Regions from separate parts of the Nocardia sp. 2TAF39 genome, predicted to be linked through region 2. Evidence: predicted binding sites of a transcription regulator. Region 2 holds the regulator's gene; each other region holds the start of a gene.

Region 1 (4,074 bases), on a different contig from region 2:
CGGTACGGCATGTGGTCGCGAGTTTGCCACCGGTCCGAGGGTGGGCAGTTCGAAGCGCTCCGGCCCACTCCACCGGAAACCGTGATGTACCGTGACCAGAATTTGATCGACGGCATGTGCGTCAGTTGCTCGCGCCAGTCCCTGACATGCTGGCGATTTCCGGGTACATGATGCAGTCGCATCGCTTCGTGCTGGGCGTCGACCAGTTCCGGCGACGATGATGTCGCAGGTGATGCAGAGCATGGCGTGCTGAATCGGGTGCAATGGTGCTGTCCAATCCATCAGCAGCCCAGACTGGCGTTGTCGATGGGGATGATTCCCGTGCTGTTCCCCAACGCCGCGGAACGTGGGCGCGCGACTACCGTATGGATCACCGCGGTCACGCTCGGGACGCCGCTCGGCCCGATCGTCGGTGGGCTGCTGCTGAAGGCCTTCTGGTGGGGCTCGGTATTCCTTATCGACATCCCGACGGTCGTCATCGCCGCCGTCGCGGTCGGCCTGCTGGTACCGGAATCCCGCAGTCGGGTACGCCGCCCGATCGATCCGCTCAGCGTCGTCTTGTCGGCCGCCGGTCTGGTGGGTCTGACCTATGGCTTCATCCGGTTCGGCGAGAAGGGCTGGGGTGACGGCCCGGCGTGGATCACCGCGGTCGCCGGCGTGACGTTGCTGGTCGGCCTGGTCGCGTGGCAGCGGAAGCTGACGCATCCGCTGGTGGATATCGGTCTGTTCCGCGACCGTGGGTTCGGCTGGGCACGGTGTTCCAGTTGTTCAGTGCCTTCGCCATGTTCGGGCTGTTCTTCAGCATTCCGCAGTATTTTCAGGCGATTCTCGGTGTCGACGCGCTCGGTAGCGGTCTGCGGATGCTGCCGATGATCGGTGGCCTGCTCATCGCTACCAATTTCCTGGAGGGGCTCAGCGACAAGCTCGGTGTCCGGCCCACGCTCGTGATCGGGTACGGACTGCTGGCCGTCGGTCTGGCGATGGGAGCGACAACGGATGTCGGCACCGCGTACGGGTTCATCGCGGTGTGGATGGCGGTGGTCGGCCTGGGTGTCGGGTTGGTGCTGCCGACCTCCATGGCGCTGGCGGTAGGCGCGCTCACCCCCGAACGCGCGGGCGCAGGCTCCGCCCTGCTGTCGGCGCTGCGCCAAGCCAGCGGCACGATCGGGGTGGCGGTGCTGGGCACGGTGGTGTCCATGCGGTATCACTCGGCGCTCGGGCCGCTGAACCACGAGCCGATCAGTGCGGGAGTCGGCTCCGGTGTGGCCGTCGCCCACAGCATTGGCGACAACGTGATGCTCGCCGAGGTGCAATCCGCCTTCATGAGCGGCATGAGCCTGCTGATGTGGGTTTGCGCCGGAATCTGCCTCGCGGCGATCGCCATGGTGGGGCTCAGCGGACGGCAATCCACCGAAACCACCCGAGCGCCGGCCGAGCCGGAATCCGCGCAGGTCGGTTGAGCGTCCGATGCGTCGGAATGGCCGCAGGCCCAATGTGTGCAGGTAGTCGGACAAGGCTCTCCAATGCGGAAAGTTGATGAGAATGTGCAGACAGCACCTGTGTTTCGAATGTATGTTCGAGTATAAGGAGGTGCTGTATGGGCTGGGGCAACGGGCCGCCGAGCTGGGCGGAAATGGAGCGAGTGCTGTCCGGGCGGCCCGGACGAGCCGACCCGGACGCCAGGTACCCCGGCGACGGTGGCGACAGCCCGGCGTGGTCGCGCAAGCGCGTCGAGTACCGGCCCGAGCCGGTCGAGCGCGCCGACGAACCGTCGGTGCCGTATGCGGAGCTGCACGCGCATTCGGCCTACAGCTTTCTGGACGGGGCGAGCCAGCCGGAGGAACTGGTGGAAGAGGCGGTGCGGCTCGGCCTGGAGGCGATCGCGCTCACCGACCACGATGGCTTCTACGGCACCGTCCGCTTCGCCGAGGCGGCCAAGGAGTGGGGGATGCCCACGGTCTTCGGCGCCGAGCTGTCGCTCGGCGTCCAGCCCGAGCCACGCGGTCCTGCGATGGAACGCGGGCACGCCACCGCCGACTCGGCGGCGCGTACCGGCTCGCCGGATCCAGCCGGGCCGCATCTGCTGGTGCTGGCCCGTGGCCAGGAGGGCTACCGCCGACTGTCCCGTGCGATCGCGGCCGCGCACCTGGCCGCGGGGGAGAAGGGCATCCTGCGCTACGATCTGGACGAGCTCACCGCCGCGGCCGAGGGGCACTGGCACATCTTGACCGGCTGCCGAAAGGGACACCTCCGCCAGGCGCTCGAGCGCGACTTGCACACGGGGAGCACACGTCTCGTGCACGCGGAGGCCGCGCTGCGCGACCTGACCGAACGCTTCGGCACCGAGCGGGTGAGCGTGGAACTCACCCACCACGGCATCCCGGAGGACGACGAGCGCAACGCCCACCTCCTCGCCCTGGCCGATCGCCTCGGCCTGCCCGTGCTCGCCAGTACCGGAGCGCATTTCGCCGCGCCGGGGCAGCGCAGACGAGCCATGGCGCTCGCGGCGATCCGGGCGCGGCAGAGTCTGGACGAGGTGGCGGGCTGGCTGGCGCCGGCAGGCGGCGCGCATCTGCGTTCCGGGGCGGAGATGGCGCGGCTGTTCGCCGACTGTCCCCATGCGGTGGCGAACGCGGCGGCGCTGGCCCGCGAATGCGCTTTCGATCTGAAGCTGATCGCCCCGAAACTGCCGCCGTTCGACGTGCCCTCCGGACATGACGAGCAGTCCTGGCTGCGCGAACTCACCCTCGCGGGCGCCGCGCGGCGCTATGGCCATCCGAAGCTCAACCCAGAAGCGTATGAGCAGATCGAGCACGAACTCGCGGTGATCAACGCCTTGGAGTTCCCCGGCTACTTCCTGGTGGTGCACGACATCGTCAGCTTCTGTAAAGACAATGACATCCTCTGCCAGGGGCGCGGTTCGGCGGCCAACTCCGCGGTCTGCTACGCGATCGGCATCACCAATGTCGACCCGGTGCGCAACCAGCTGCTGTTCGAGCGGTTTCTCTCCCCGGAACGCGACGGGCCACCCGATATCGACGTCGACATCGAATCCGACCGTCGCGAAGAGGCAATCCAGCACGTCTACGCCCGATACGGCCGCGAGTACGCCGCGCAGGTGGCCAACGTGATCACCTATCGCGGCAAGTCCGCGGTGCGCGATGCCGCACGGGCACTGGGGTTTTCGCCGGGCCAGCAGGACGCGTGGAGCAAGCAGGTGAGCCGCTGGGGCGGTGTTGAATCGGCGGCGCTCCCGGGGCCCTCCGTGGTTACGCAAGCTACCGCCTCCGAGCCCGTCGCTCGCGCCGGTGTTGAATCGGCGGCGCTCCCGGGGCCCTCCGTGGTTACGCAAGCTACCGCCTCCGAGCCCGTCGCTCGCGCCGCGGTCGGCGCCGAGTCGAACACCGACATTCCCGCCGAGGTGCTGGAGCTGGCCGCCGACATCGAGGGGCTGCCACGGCATCTGGGCATCCACTCCGGCGGCATGGTGATCTGTGACCGGCCGATCGCCGACGTCTGCCCGGTGGAGTGGGCCCGCATGCCCGGCCGCAGCGTATTGCAATGGGACAAGGACGATTGCGCCGCCATCGATCTGGTGAAGTTCGACCTGCTCGGACTCGGCATGCTCTCCGCGCTGCATTACATGATCGACATGGTGCGCGAGCACAAGGGCGAAACCGTCGAGCTGCACACGTTGGATCTGGCCGAACCCGCCGTCTACGAGATGCTGTCGCGCGCGGACTCGGTGGGCGTCTTCCAGGTCGAGTCGCGGGCGCAGATGGCCACGTTGCCCCGGCTGAAACCGCGGAGCTTCTACGACCTGGTGGTCGAGGTGGCACTGATCCGTCCGGGCCCCATCCAGGGCGGTTCGGTGCACCCCTACATCCGGCGTCGCAACGGGGCCGAGGAGATCGTCTACGACCATCCGGCGCTGCGCAATTCGCTGGAACGCACCCTCGGCGTTCCGCTGTTCCAGGAGCAGCTCATGCAGATGGCCGTCGACGTCGCCGGGTTCACCGCCGTCGAGGCCGATCAGCTGCGCCGCGCGATGGGCTCCAAGCGGTCTCCGGAACG
Region 2 (4,074 bases):
TCGGGCAGCGGGACACGCAGCGCGAGACTACGGCCCGCGACGTCGGCGCGGACCGTGGCCGGGGCGAAGACGCCGGGCGCACGGACCCTGGGACGGCGGGCTTGCCCGCGACCGTGCTCCCAGACATCGCTCGAGCAGTGTTGCCCAGATCACATTTCCAGCAGATTTTCGATCAACAATTCCGGCCACAATAGGTGGCCGATCCCACCGGTCAGCGCGGCGGTGGCGAGCCCGCGCCACCTCGGCCGTCGACCACGGCGGGCACCGACCCGCCGGACTCGCCGCCCCAGTCTCCCGCCCGCACGTGCGCCAACGCGATCAGTCCCGCCACCATGAGGGCGGTCAGCAGCGCGGTCACGGCAAGCACGGCGAACCCGACCTGCGCCCGCTCTACCCGCTCCATCGGGTGCGAGCCACGCATCCGCCGGAGCGCGGAATTCCGTGCGCTACGGCCATATACGAGCGCAGCGCCGCCAGGGCGAGCGTCGCGGGGGCACCGATCGACCGCGGAGCGATGCGCGGGCACCAACGCCCTGGCGCGCGCGCCGCCGCGCCGCGTGCGAGGACCCGTGTCGCCACCGAGATCGATCGCCGCCGCAGCGGCGGCGCGGTGATCGAACTCCACACCTGTCACATCGATCGATGTGGTGATGTCGCTGATCGCAGTACTCATCGGACAAACCTCCGTGGTGGGTGCTCCGTCGCCGTTCGAGCCGGTGTCCATATTCGAACACATGTTCCCAACGCATTCGATCAGATGTTCGAAGAATCTGTGTTCGATTTCTACCACGACGGAGTGGCAAAGTCAGCAGAAACGCCCGACATGCGTCGAACAGATGTTTGATACATCGACGCGACCGGACTAGATTCGAACTACCAAATGCATGACAGGCCATGACGACAGACGCCCAGCGGGGATCGGCCGGGCACAGCAGGAAAGGGCGGTTGCGGTGAGGCACACAGACGACACGGGTGACGAGACCGAAAGCGGCGCCGACGCGGCGAGTACCGGGGCGGATCTCACCGTGCGTCAGCGCAAAGTGCTGGAGGTGATCCGCACCTCGGTGAGCGAACGCGGCTACCCGCCGAGCATCCGGGAGATCGGTGACGCGGTCGGGCTGACGTCGACCTCCTCGGTCGCCCATCAGTTGCGCGCTCTGGAGCGCAAGGGCTACCTTCGCCGCGATCCGAATCGTCCACGCGCGGTGGACGTCAGAGGCCTGGACGAGGTGGTGCGTTCGGTGACCAGTCTGCCGGTCGCCGCGGTGGACGGCTCCGATGCCGCCGTCGACACCGACCGCCCGGTGCCCACCTTCGTGCCGGTGCTCGGGCGCATTGCCGCCGGTGGTCCGATTCTGGCGGAGCAGGCCGTCGAAGACGTCTTCCCGCTCCCCCGCGAGCTGGTCGGCGAGGGTTCGCTGTTCCTGCTGAAGGTTGTCGGCCAGTCCATGATCGACGCGGCGATCTGCGACGGCGACTGGGTGGTCGTCCGGCAGCAGAACGTCGCCGACAACGGCGACATCGTCGCCGCGATGATCGACGGCGAGGCCACGGTGAAGACGTTCAAGCGCACCGGCAAGGACGTGTGGCTGATGCCGCACAATCCGGTGTTCGAACCGATCCCCGGCAACGACGCCCAGATCCTCGGCAAGGTCGTCACGGTCATCCGCAAGATCTGACGACGGAAGGGACGGCAACCCGCGTCGGCCGCGCGGACATGTACCGCAACACACAACCGAGTTCGCCCCCACGTTCACAGCTGATTGACAGCAAGCGCGCAGGGAATCCACCAGGCCACTTGCGAGACTTCCGCAGTGACAGCGATCAGCGCCGACGCGGCCCTGCCCGATGCAACCACGACTCTCGATCCCGATCCACTCGGGCTACCGCCTGCTCGTCGGTGGGAGCGAGCGATTCTGGCGGTGCTGCTGACCGGGACGGCCGTCGCGTATCTGTGGCACATCACGGTCAACGGCATGGCCAACGGTTTCTACGCCGCGGCGGCCTGGTCCGGTGCGCGGGACTGGAAGGCACTACTGTTCGGCTCGCTGGATCCGGGCAACTTCATCACCGTCGACAAACCGCCGGTCTCGCAGTGGGTGATGGGACTGTCGGGACAGCTGTTCGGATTCAGCAGCGCGAGCATGCTGGTGCCGCAGGCGTTGATGGCCGTCGCGGCCGTGGCACTGCTGTACGCGACAATCGCCACGGCGACCAGCAGCCGGGGCGCGGGCCTGCTGGCCGGGGCGGTGCTGGCAGTGACACCGGTGGTGGCGTTGATGTTCCGGTTCAACAACCCGGACGCGGTGATGGTGCTGCTGATGACCTCGGGCGCGTACTGCACGATCAGGTCATTGCGGCGGGCGAGCGCGCGCTGGCTGATGCTGGCCGGTGTCGCGCTCGGATTCGCGTTCCTGGCGAAGATGCTCGAAGGGCTCATGGTGTTGCCCGCGCTGGCGCTCACCTACCTGATCGTGGCGCCGACCTCGGTGCGAAAACGACTGCTGCACTTGCTCGCCGCCGCGGCGGCGTTGGTCGTTTCATCCGGCTGGTACGTGCTGCTGACGATCCTGTGGCCCGCATCGTCGCGGCCGTATCTGGCCGGGTCGACGAACAACACGTTCATGGATCTGGTGCTGGGCTACAACGGATTCGCCCGCTTCCTCGGCCACAACCACCGCGGCGGCAACCGATTCGCACTACCGCCCGGGTACGAGATGCCAGGCGACTTGGGGCAGGGCCGTGGTGGGTTCGGCGGATTCGGCGGCGGGTCGGGTCCGACCCGGCTGTTCACCGGCGAGATCGGGTTCGAGATCTCCTGGCTGCTTCCCGCCGCCCTGCTCGCCTTCGTACTGGTCCTCGCATCGCGCGGGCGTGCTCCGCGCACCGACCTCCTGCGCGGGGCCGCGCTGGTCTTCGGACTGTGGCTGATCATCGACGGCATCGCATTCACCACGATGCGCGGCGGCATGCACGCTTACTACACGTTGGCCATCGGTCCCGCCGTGGCCGGGATGTTCGCGATCGGCGTCGCCGAGATGTGGCGTCGGCGCGATGAGAAATTCGGCCGAATCGGTGCTGCCGCATTGGTGCTCACCTCGGGACTGTGGGCGTTCGTGCTGCTGAGCCGCAACGCCGAATGGCTGCCGTGGTTGCGCTGGGCGCTTGCGGTGGTCTCTGTGGCGGTGGCGCTGGGCCTGATCGCCGCCGCGTTCCCGGCCGTATCGCGACGGGTGCGTGCCAGGTCGGTGTCGGTGCTGGTCGTCGTGGGTGTTCTCGCCGGGATCGGCGGATCGACGGCATACGCCGCGGCCACCCTCCCGCAGGCGCATACCGGGGGCGGGCCGACGGTCGGCCCTGCGAAGCCCGAGCGGCCGACGCCGGCGAACGATATGCGCAGCGAGGTGATGTCGTTCGTGAACGGCGACACCGAGCCGCAAGTCGCCACGCTGCTACGCAACACGACAACGACCTGGTCGGCGGCAGTGGATCGTTCCTCGGTCGCCGCATCCCTCGAGCTCGCCAGCCACACCTCGGTCATCGCGATCGGCGGCTTCACCTCCGACGACCCGGTGCCCACCCTCGATGATTTCCAGACCATGGTCCGCTCCCACCAGGTGACGTATTACCTCGCGCAGGAGGTGAAACTCCCCGACTCATGGCGCGTGCGCAACCAACCGGGCGTTCCCCCCGGCGCGGGGCAGGCGAGCGCCCCGGACAACGGGTTGTGGCGTCCGGCCGGGCACAAGGACATCGCCGACTGGGTCTCGGCGCACTACACCCCGGTGCGTCTCGGCAACGTCGCCGTCTACGACCTCACCATCCCGGCTCACTGACGGGGCCGCGACGCGCGATTGCCCTGGACAGGGATAACAGAACCCTGATGTCAGTCCATTCCCACCCTTGGATACTCACGCGACGCAGCGCATCACAGCACGGTGCGCAGCACTACCCACCCGGACTGTTGGCACCTCCAAGAATGCCGTGGGTGCAACCGCCGCCGTCCTGTCGTTTCGACGCGAGAGCTGTCACTTGCGTCGCTTGTTGGAGGCGGGGTTCTGTCGTGTCGTCAGT
Region 3 (4,074 bases), 120 kb from region 2:
CTCGATCTCGTCGCCGCGACACTGGCCGGGCGGGGCGCCCTCACCGCCGACGACCTGCGGCACGTCACCTTCGACGCACCCGGAACCGGAGAGCGCGGCTACCGCGCCGACCAGGTCGACGAATACCTCGACCAGGTACGGGTCGAACTCGAGTTCCGCCAGCGCGGCGACCGTCCGGTACCCGCCGCGAACGGCGACGGTCACCCGTTGCTCACCCCCGAGGACGTCCGCCGGATGCGGTTCACCCTGGCCCCGGTCGGGCGGCGCGGATACCACGAGGAAGAGGTCACGGCGTTCCTCGACCTGGTCGCCGCGACCCTGGCGCACGGCGGACCGGGAAGCCTGACCGTCGCCGACGTCCGCTCCATCCACTTCACCGACGCCCGGCTCGGCACCCGCGGCTACCAACGAGACGAGGTCGACGCCTTCCTCGACCTCGTCATCACCGCGCTACGACGCACCCGCCGCCCCCCGCGCCACAGCTGACGCGTCCTCGCATCGGGTCGCGGTTCCGCCCGCATGCCACGCACCGTGCGAGGAGCCACGCGGTGGTACGAAGACCGGTCAGTCGAAGAGGTCCAGGGTGGGGTGGGGCTCGCGGCCGCGGACTTCGATAGAACCGAAGACCAGGTCGGACGGTGGAATCAGACCCAGGTGTTCCCAGGCTGCAGCGGTGGCCACGCGGCCGCGGGGGGTGCGGGCGACCAGGCCCGCGCGGACCAGGAAGGGTTCGCACACCTCCTCGACGGTGGCGGCCTCCTCCCCGACCGCGACGGCGAGGGTGGACACGCCGACCGGCCCGCCGCCGAAACTGCGGACCAACGCGCCGAGAACCGCGCGGTCGAGCCGGTCCAGGCCGAGGACGTCGACGTCGTAGACCTCGAGCGCGGCGTGCGCAATAGGCCGGGTGATCAGGCCGTCGGCACGAACCTCCGCGTAGTCGCGGACCCGGCGCAGCAGGCGGTTGGCGATCCGGGGCGTGCCGCGCGAACGACCCGCGATCTCGGCCGCCGCGTCCTCGTCCATGCCGACACCGAGGATGCGCGCCGAACGCTGCAGGATCCGCAGCAGCTCATCGGCCTCGTAGAAGTCCATATGGCCGGTGAACCCGAAGCGGTCACGCAGCGGACCGGTCAGCGCTCCGGATCTGGTGGTGGCCCCGACCAGGGTGAACGGCGCGATGTCCAACGGGATGGAGGTGGCGCCGGGACCTTTGCCGACGACCACGTCCACCCGGAAATCCTCCATCGCCAGATAGAGCATCTCTTCGGCGGGGCGGGCGATGCGGTGGATCTCATCGATGAACAGCACGTCGCCCTCGACCAGGTTGCTGAGCATGGCGGCGAGGTCGCCCGACCGTTCCAGCGCGGGTCCCGACGTGATTCGCAGCGCGGTGCCGAGTTCGGCGGCGATGATCATCGCCATGCTGGTCTTGCCGAGGCCGGGCGGACCGGACAGCAGGACGTGATCCGGCGTGCTGCCACGCTGTTTGGCGCCGCGCAGCACCAGCGCGAGCTGTTCGCGGACTCGGGGCTGGCCGATGAAGTCGTCCATCGATTTCGGGCGCAGGCTCGCCTCGATCTCGCCATCGGACTTCAGATAGCTTGCGCTGACCTGCGATTCGGCAGGTTCCTCTTCATACTCCATAGCGCCTTACCGGTTCTTGCCGAGCAGGCCGAGCGCTGACCGCAGGGCGGAGGAGGTATCGGCGGCGGGCCGGTCGGCCAGCACCGCGTCGACCGCCTGTTCGGCCTGTTTGGCGGCGAAGCCGAGGCCGATGAGCGCCTCGACAACCTGGTCGCGCACGGGCGTGACCACCGGTGCGGGTGCGGATCCGGGCGGACCGGACTGCACTGGGACGAGATTCACTTTGTCGCGCAGTTCGACCACCATGCGCTCGGCGCCGCGCTTGCCGATGCCGGGCACCCTGGTCAGTGCGGCCACGTTGCTCTCGGCGAGCGCCTTGCGCAGTGCTTCGGGTTCCAGCACGGCCAGCACCGCCATCGCGAGGCGGGGGCCGACGCCGGAGACGGTCTGTAGCAGACCGAACAGCTCGCGAGCCTCGGTGTCGGCGAAGCCGTAGAGCGTCATCGAGTCCTCGCGGACGATCATCGCGGTGTAGAGCCGGGTCTCCGCACCGCGGGTGAGTCCGCCGAGGGTGGCCGGCGTGGCGTTGAGCCGGTAACCGACGCCGGCCGCCTCGATCACCGCATGGTCGAGTGCGATCTCCAGCACCTCGCCGCGTACCGACGCGATCACCCGTGCACCGCCTTCCGCTGTTCGGCAAGCCGTTCCCTGTACCGCCGCTGCGCCGCGGCCGCCTTGGCCTCGGCCGCGGCCATCCGCTCCAGCAGCGGCGCCCGCCAACAATGGCAGATGGCCAGCGCGAGCGCATCCGCCGCGTCGGCGGGCTTCGGCGCCGCCTGCAGGCCGAGGATGCGGGTGACCATGGCTGTCACCTGCTTCTTGTCCGCGGTGCCATTGCCGGTAACCGCCGCCTTCACCTCACTGGGGGTGTGGAACGCCACCGGGATACCCCGGCGCGCCGCGGCGAGCGCGACCACCCCGCCCGCCTGCGCGGTACCCATGGCGGTACGGACGTTGTGCTGGGCGAAGACCCGTTCGATCGCGACGGCCCCTGGTTTGTGGGTGTCCATCCAGTACTCGGCGGCGTCGGCGACTTGGAGCAGGCGCTTGGCCAGGTCCAGGTCCGCGGGGGTACGGATCACGTCTACGTCCAGGGCGGTGACCTTCCGCCCCAGCCCGCCCTCGACGATGCTGAGGCCGCACCGGGTGAGCCCGGGGTCGACGCCCATCACCCGCACGAAAACCCCTCTCACAGGACACGAACAACTGTTCGAGAGTTTAGCGGAGGCTTCGTCTTTCGCGCTTCTGCGACACGGCCCCGGCCGGAGCCGTGCGTGATGGCTCCCCGCCTTCAGGCCGACAGCCCGAGCAACTCGGGACGACTCGCCCTGGCGGCCCACTCGCGGGCCGGGTCGGCGACCAGTCGCCGCGATGCGAGGTCGAGCAGACCGCTGACGTTGGTCACGGTCGCGGCGACCACGCCGTCGGCACGAGTGAGGACGTGCTCGACCCGGTAGGTCTTGCCCTCGCCCCAGCGCCATGTGCACGACACCTCTACCGCGTCGCCGCCACGTAGTTCGCGCTGGAAACTGATCACCGTCTCCAGGTTCACCGGCCCCAATCCGGACGCGATCAGCTCGTCGACGCCAAACGCCCGCCGCCTGGACACACGCGAATCGCGAGTGGTCGGCGAATTGGTGGTAGGCCGCGCCGGTGACATGCAACTGCGGATCCAGATCGGAAACCCGGACTTCGATACGGGTACTGAACGACACGGGCCGACTATGCCACCCGGCACCGACAGATTCCGGAGTCCACCGAGGGGTCGGATCACGACGGGCCCGACTACGGGGCGTGACCCGTCCCGCGCCACACCGAAACCGTCGACGCCTCGTGGTTCGCCGCAGCCGAACACCGCCTGAACCCCACTCCGCCAGCACAGCCCCCTGATCGCCGCCGCTCGCCGATAAGCCCGACGCGCCGATAACCTGCGCTGACGAGGCGAACCGCGGGTCAGCTGTCGGAGACCTGCCGCGCGAACGCGGCGTAGGCGGACTCGTCGAACAGGACGAAGCGGACCTCCGACACCGCCGTGTCGGCCGCGCACACCGTGTCGACGGCGATCCGTGCCCCGTCGTCCATCGGCCAGCCGAAGATACCGGTGGAGATCGCGGGAAACGCGACCGTCCGCGCGTCCAATTCGTCCGCCACGCGCAGAGATTCCCGATAGCAGGAGGCCAGTAGAGCGGAGCGGTCCTCAACAGCCGACCACACCGGACCGACCGTGTGGATCACCCAGCGGGCGGGCAAACGGCCCGCCGTGGTCGCGACCGCTGCTCCGGTCGGCAGTCCCCTGCCGTACTGCGACGCGCGCAGTCGGCGACATTCCGCGAGGATGTCGGGTCCGCCGCGCCGATGGATCGCGCCGTCGACTCCCCCACCTCCGAGTAGCGACGAGTTCGCCGCGTTCACCACCGCGTCGACCTC
Region 4 (4,074 bases), on a different contig from region 2:
GCGAGCGCGGTCAGATCGTCGTCGTCCGGAGTGCTCGAGGAGAATCCGCCTTCGTGCCGAACCAGCTCCCAACCCTTCGGGGCGGTGATCCGTGAGCCGTGTGTTTCGCAGAGGTCCCAGGAGTGCGGTTCGGCGACCGTCGCGAGTGGTCCGACGACCGCCGTCGAATCCGAGTACACATAGGTGAGCGTCGCGACGGCCGGGTTCTTGCAGCCTGGTCGGCAGCAACGACGCATGGGGATCACGCCGACGAGAGTAACCCTCCTGGCGCGTCGATGGGGGCAGACACGCTTGAACGAATCTCGGTCTGCTCTCAGCAGAATGCGAGCAGCACGGCGTCCCGCAAGAGGCGCCCGTGGCGCGTCCGACGGTGTGTTCCGCGGTGGAGTTCCCCGGGTATCGAGCCTAAGTACCCGTGGTATCGGTTTCGCTCGCCCCGCAATGGCATTCGAGGGGTGGGGCCGTCTGGATGGGTGCGGATCACTCGGCTTCCGGATCGATCACGTCCGGGTCGACGCCGAGGTAGGTCGCGACCTGCTGGACCAGGACCTCGCGCAGCAGGTCGACCAGGTCATCGGGATCGCTGGCCCGCAGTTCGAGCGGCTTGCGGAACAGCACAACCCGCGCCCGGGTCGCCGCGCCGTGCCGGTCGACACCGGCCGGGATGAGCCGGGACAGCGGGACCGGACCGTCGGCGACGACCTCGTCCGGCCAGGTAACCGAATCGGGATGCAGCGGACGGATTTTCGGAACGTCGTCGACGGCGATGTCGAGCTTGGTGAGCCGGTCGTGCCAGCGGGTGTCCAACGGGGCGAACGCCTCCAGCACCAGCCGGTCGAACTTCTGGCCGCGGGTCCGCCAGGCCGGCACCGTGGGTGGCAGCATCGGCCCGCGCACTCCGCGGCCGCGGCGGATCACCGACCGGGCGGTCGGCGGTCGACGCTTACGGGAACGTGCCATGGCACAAAATCTAGGCCAGTCGATTCCGGCCGCGCTCATCGAGGCGGCGTGATGGTCTTGTCGTGTCGGTGAGTGTCGTGTCGGTGCTGTCGCGAACCGATGATCGGGCGCGGGATCGGCTGTCCTCGCGTGTTCCCGGAGTCGCCCTGATGGAGGTGGGCAACTCCGGGCCTCGCGTACGTCTCAGCTGATGCCGCGCTTGAGGCGGCGGCGCTCCCGCTCGGAGAGCCCGCCCCAGATGCCGAAGCGCTCATCGTGCGCGAGTGCGTACTCCAGGCACTCGTCACGTACTTCGCAGCCCATGCAGATCCGTTTCGCCTCACGGGTCGAGCCGCCCTTCTCGGGGAAGAACGCCTCCGGATCGGTCTGCGCGCACAGGGCACGCTCCTGCCACTGCTCTTCGATGGATTCGAACATCTCGTCGAAGCCGGTCACGACCAGGCTGAGCCGGGGTGCCGAGACTCCGTCACCCCCCTCTTCGTCCTTCCAGCCGTTGTCTGTGCAGACGCCACGTGCTGCGCCTGCTGTGGAATCGGTCGGCGAGACCATCTCGTTGGCCATCGCTCCGCCTCCTCACTGTGTGTTAGCGCAGAATGATTCGTTCCGTCGGACCAACACGCACGCCGACGGCCATACCCCGCGACGTTGTCCCGCGGACGTCCCCGAGCCTGTCATTCGCTCGAACATCTGTTCGAAAAGCCGCTCGCGCCTTGGGCTCTCGCGCGAACCCGGAATGACATGACTGTGATTAGACACGCCGGACGTGTCGATGGTCAAGCCGCCGACGCTATTCCGTTACTATCCGCAGCCGCATTCCGAATTGATCTTGTCACGTACGTTAGCAAATAGATAGCAAATTTACCGCGAGTCGTCTCCATCGGGGTACCGCATAGGCTGTGCGGATGTGACTGGACAACAAGCGGACGCCGTAGCTGGGAACGGGCCCCGGATCGCCGTCCTCGTCGGTGGCGTCGGTGGCGCGCGTTTCCTTCAGGGCGTCCGCGAACTGCTGCCCGAGGCCGACGTTGCCGCGATCGTGAACGTCGGTGACGACGCCTGGATGCACGGCCTCCGTATCTGCCCCGACCTCGATACCTGCATGTACACCCTAGGTGGCGGTATCGATTCCGAGCGCGGCTGGGGCCGGGTCGGCGAGACCTGGCACGCCAAGGAGGAGCTCGCGAAGTATCACGCCCAGCCGGACTGGTTCGGCTTGGGGGACCGTGATATCGCCACCCATCTGATCCGAACCGAAATGTTGCGTGCCGGGTACCCGCTCTCCGCGGTCACCGAGGCGCTGTGCAATCGATGGCAGCCCGGTGTGAAACTGATCCCGGCAACCGACGATCGCTGCGAAACGCATGTCGTTGTGACCGACCCGGACAATCCTGGCGAACGGCGCGCGATCCATTTCCAAGAGTGGTGGGTTCGCTATCGCGCGAACATCGACACCCATGGATTCGCCACAATTGGCGCCGATGACGCCAAACCGGGCCCAAATGTGACGGAGATCATAACGTCCGCCGATGTGGTGCTCCTCGCTCCGTCGAACCCGGTCGTGAGCATCGGAGCCATCCTCGCCGTGCCGGGCATTCGGGGCGCCCTGCGCACGACCGAGGCCAAGGTGATCGGCGTGTCCGGCGTGATCGACGGAAAACCGTTGCGCGGTATGGCCGACGAGTGCCTGTCGGTGATCGGAGTGGACACCACGGCCGAGGCGATCGGTCGGTATTACGGCGCCCGCTCGGCCACCGGAATCCTGGACGGCTGGCTGATCCACACCACCGACACCGCCGACGTGCCCGGTGTCGAGGTGCGTAGCGTGCCTTTGCTGATGACCGACCCGCCGGCTACCGCTGAAATGGTGCGCCAGGCACTGGATCTCGCGGGAGTGAAGCCATGACGACACCCACCGACCACGGGGCGGGCGAGCTGCGTATCCTGCCCGTCACCGGCCTTCCGGAGTTCCGGCCCGGTGACGACCTGGCCGAACACCTTGCTCGGTGTGCACCCTGGCTGGCCGACGGCGACGTGCTCGTGGTCACCAGCAAGATCGTCGCGAAGGTCGAGGGCCGCGTCGTGGAGGCGCCGATGGACCCCGAAGAACGGGACAGCGCCCGGCGCAGGCTCATCGACCAAGAGGCGGTGCGGGTGCTCGCGCGCAAGGGCCGCACCTTGATCACCGAGAACAAGCTCGGCATCGTGCAGGCGGCCTCCGGGGTCGACGGCTCGAATGTCGAGCAGGGCGAACTCGTCCTGCTACCGACCGATCCGGACGGCAGCGCCAAGGCGCTGCGGACGGCGCTGGCCCAGCGATTGGGCGTGACGGTCGCGGTGGTCGTAACCGACACCATGGGCCGCGCCTGGCGCAATGGCCAGACCGACGCGGCGATCGGCGCGTCAGGGCTTCGGGTGCTGCACGACTATGCGGGTGCTGTCGACGGCCAGGGCAACGAGCTGCACGTCACCCAGGTCGCGGTGGCCGACGAGCTGGCTGCCGCCGCGGACCTGGTGAAGGGCAAGCTCGGCGGCGTACCCGTCGCCGTGGTGCGCGGGTTTCCGGTCACCGACGACGGGTCCGGCGCCGCCGACCTGCTGCGCAGCGGTACCGACGACCTGTTCTGGCTCGGCACCGCGGAGGCGATCGAGCAGGGGCGGCGGGAGGCGATTCTGCTGCGTCGCTCGATCCGCCAGTTCGCCGATACCCCGGTTGATCCGGAACGCATCCGTGCGGCGGTGTCTGTCGCATTGACCGCGCCTGCCCCGCACCACACCCGCCCGGTGCGGTTCGTCTGGCTGCGCAAGCCGGGTCTGCGCGCCCAATTGCTGGAGGCGATGGCGGAGAAGTGGCGCGCCGATCTCGCCGCCGATGGCCTCGCGCCGGAACGCGTCGAGCGCCGCATCGCCCGCGGCCGCATCCTGTTCGACGCGCCCGAGGTGATCATCCCGTTCTGCGTGCCCGACGGCGCGCACGACTATCCGGACGAGCGGCGGCGCGCCAACGAGCGCACCATGTTCACGGTCGCGGTGGGCGCCGCGGTGCAGGGCCTACTCGTCGCCTTGGCCACCGAGGGGATCGGCAGCTGCTGGATCGGGTCGACCATCTTCGCCCCG

The links. The regulator LexA, encoded in region 2, represses DNA repair genes until DNA is damaged. The targets are predictions, from matches to a motif close to CGAACANNTGTTCG.
Region 1: a site for LexA is predicted at 1,566-1,579, ahead of AB4Z47_RS17915 (error-prone DNA polymerase). Genes of this name have one in related genera too.
Region 3: a site for LexA is predicted at 2,847-2,860, ahead of ruvC (crossover junction endodeoxyribonuclease RuvC). Genes of this name have one in related genera too.
Region 4: a site for LexA is predicted at 1,641-1,654, ahead of cofD (2-phospho-L-lactate transferase). Genes of this name have one in related genera too.

Annotation. Positions count from the first base shown of each region.
Region 1 is NZ_JBFRFQ010000026.1:45,815-49,888, reverse strand. Features, by position in the region: gene AB4Z47_RS17925 (MFS transporter) at 307-873, shown strand; gene AB4Z47_RS17920 (MFS transporter) at 765-1,460, shown strand; gene AB4Z47_RS17915 (error-prone DNA polymerase) at 1,598-4,074, shown strand, end outside.
Region 2 is NZ_JBFRFQ010000002.1:7,252-11,325, reverse strand. Features, by position in the region: gene AB4Z47_RS01530 (hypothetical protein) at 212-673, opposite strand; gene lexA (transcriptional repressor LexA) at 951-1,679, shown strand; gene AB4Z47_RS01520 (ArnT family glycosyltransferase) at 1,815-3,836, shown strand; gene AB4Z47_RS01515 (serine hydrolase) at 4,070-4,074, opposite strand, start outside.
Region 3 is NZ_JBFRFQ010000002.1:128,150-132,223, reverse strand. Features, by position in the region: gene AB4Z47_RS02140 (DivIVA domain-containing protein) at 1-486, shown strand, start outside; gene ruvB (Holliday junction branch migration DNA helicase RuvB) at 565-1,647, opposite strand; gene ruvA (Holliday junction branch migration protein RuvA) at 1,654-2,259, opposite strand; gene ruvC (crossover junction endodeoxyribonuclease RuvC) at 2,256-2,825, opposite strand; gene AB4Z47_RS02120 (thioesterase family protein) at 2,939-3,256, opposite strand; gene AB4Z47_RS02115 (O-acetyl-ADP-ribose deacetylase) at 3,601-4,074, opposite strand, start outside.
Region 4 is NZ_JBFRFQ010000015.1:176,035-180,108, reverse strand. Features, by position in the region: gene AB4Z47_RS12430 (DUF3499 domain-containing protein) at 1-236, opposite strand, end outside; gene AB4Z47_RS12425 (metallopeptidase family protein) at 481-960, opposite strand; gene AB4Z47_RS12420 (WhiB family transcriptional regulator) at 1,144-1,377, opposite strand; gene cofD (2-phospho-L-lactate transferase) at 1,865-2,863, shown strand; gene AB4Z47_RS12410 (coenzyme F420-0:L-glutamate ligase) at 2,860-4,074, shown strand, end outside.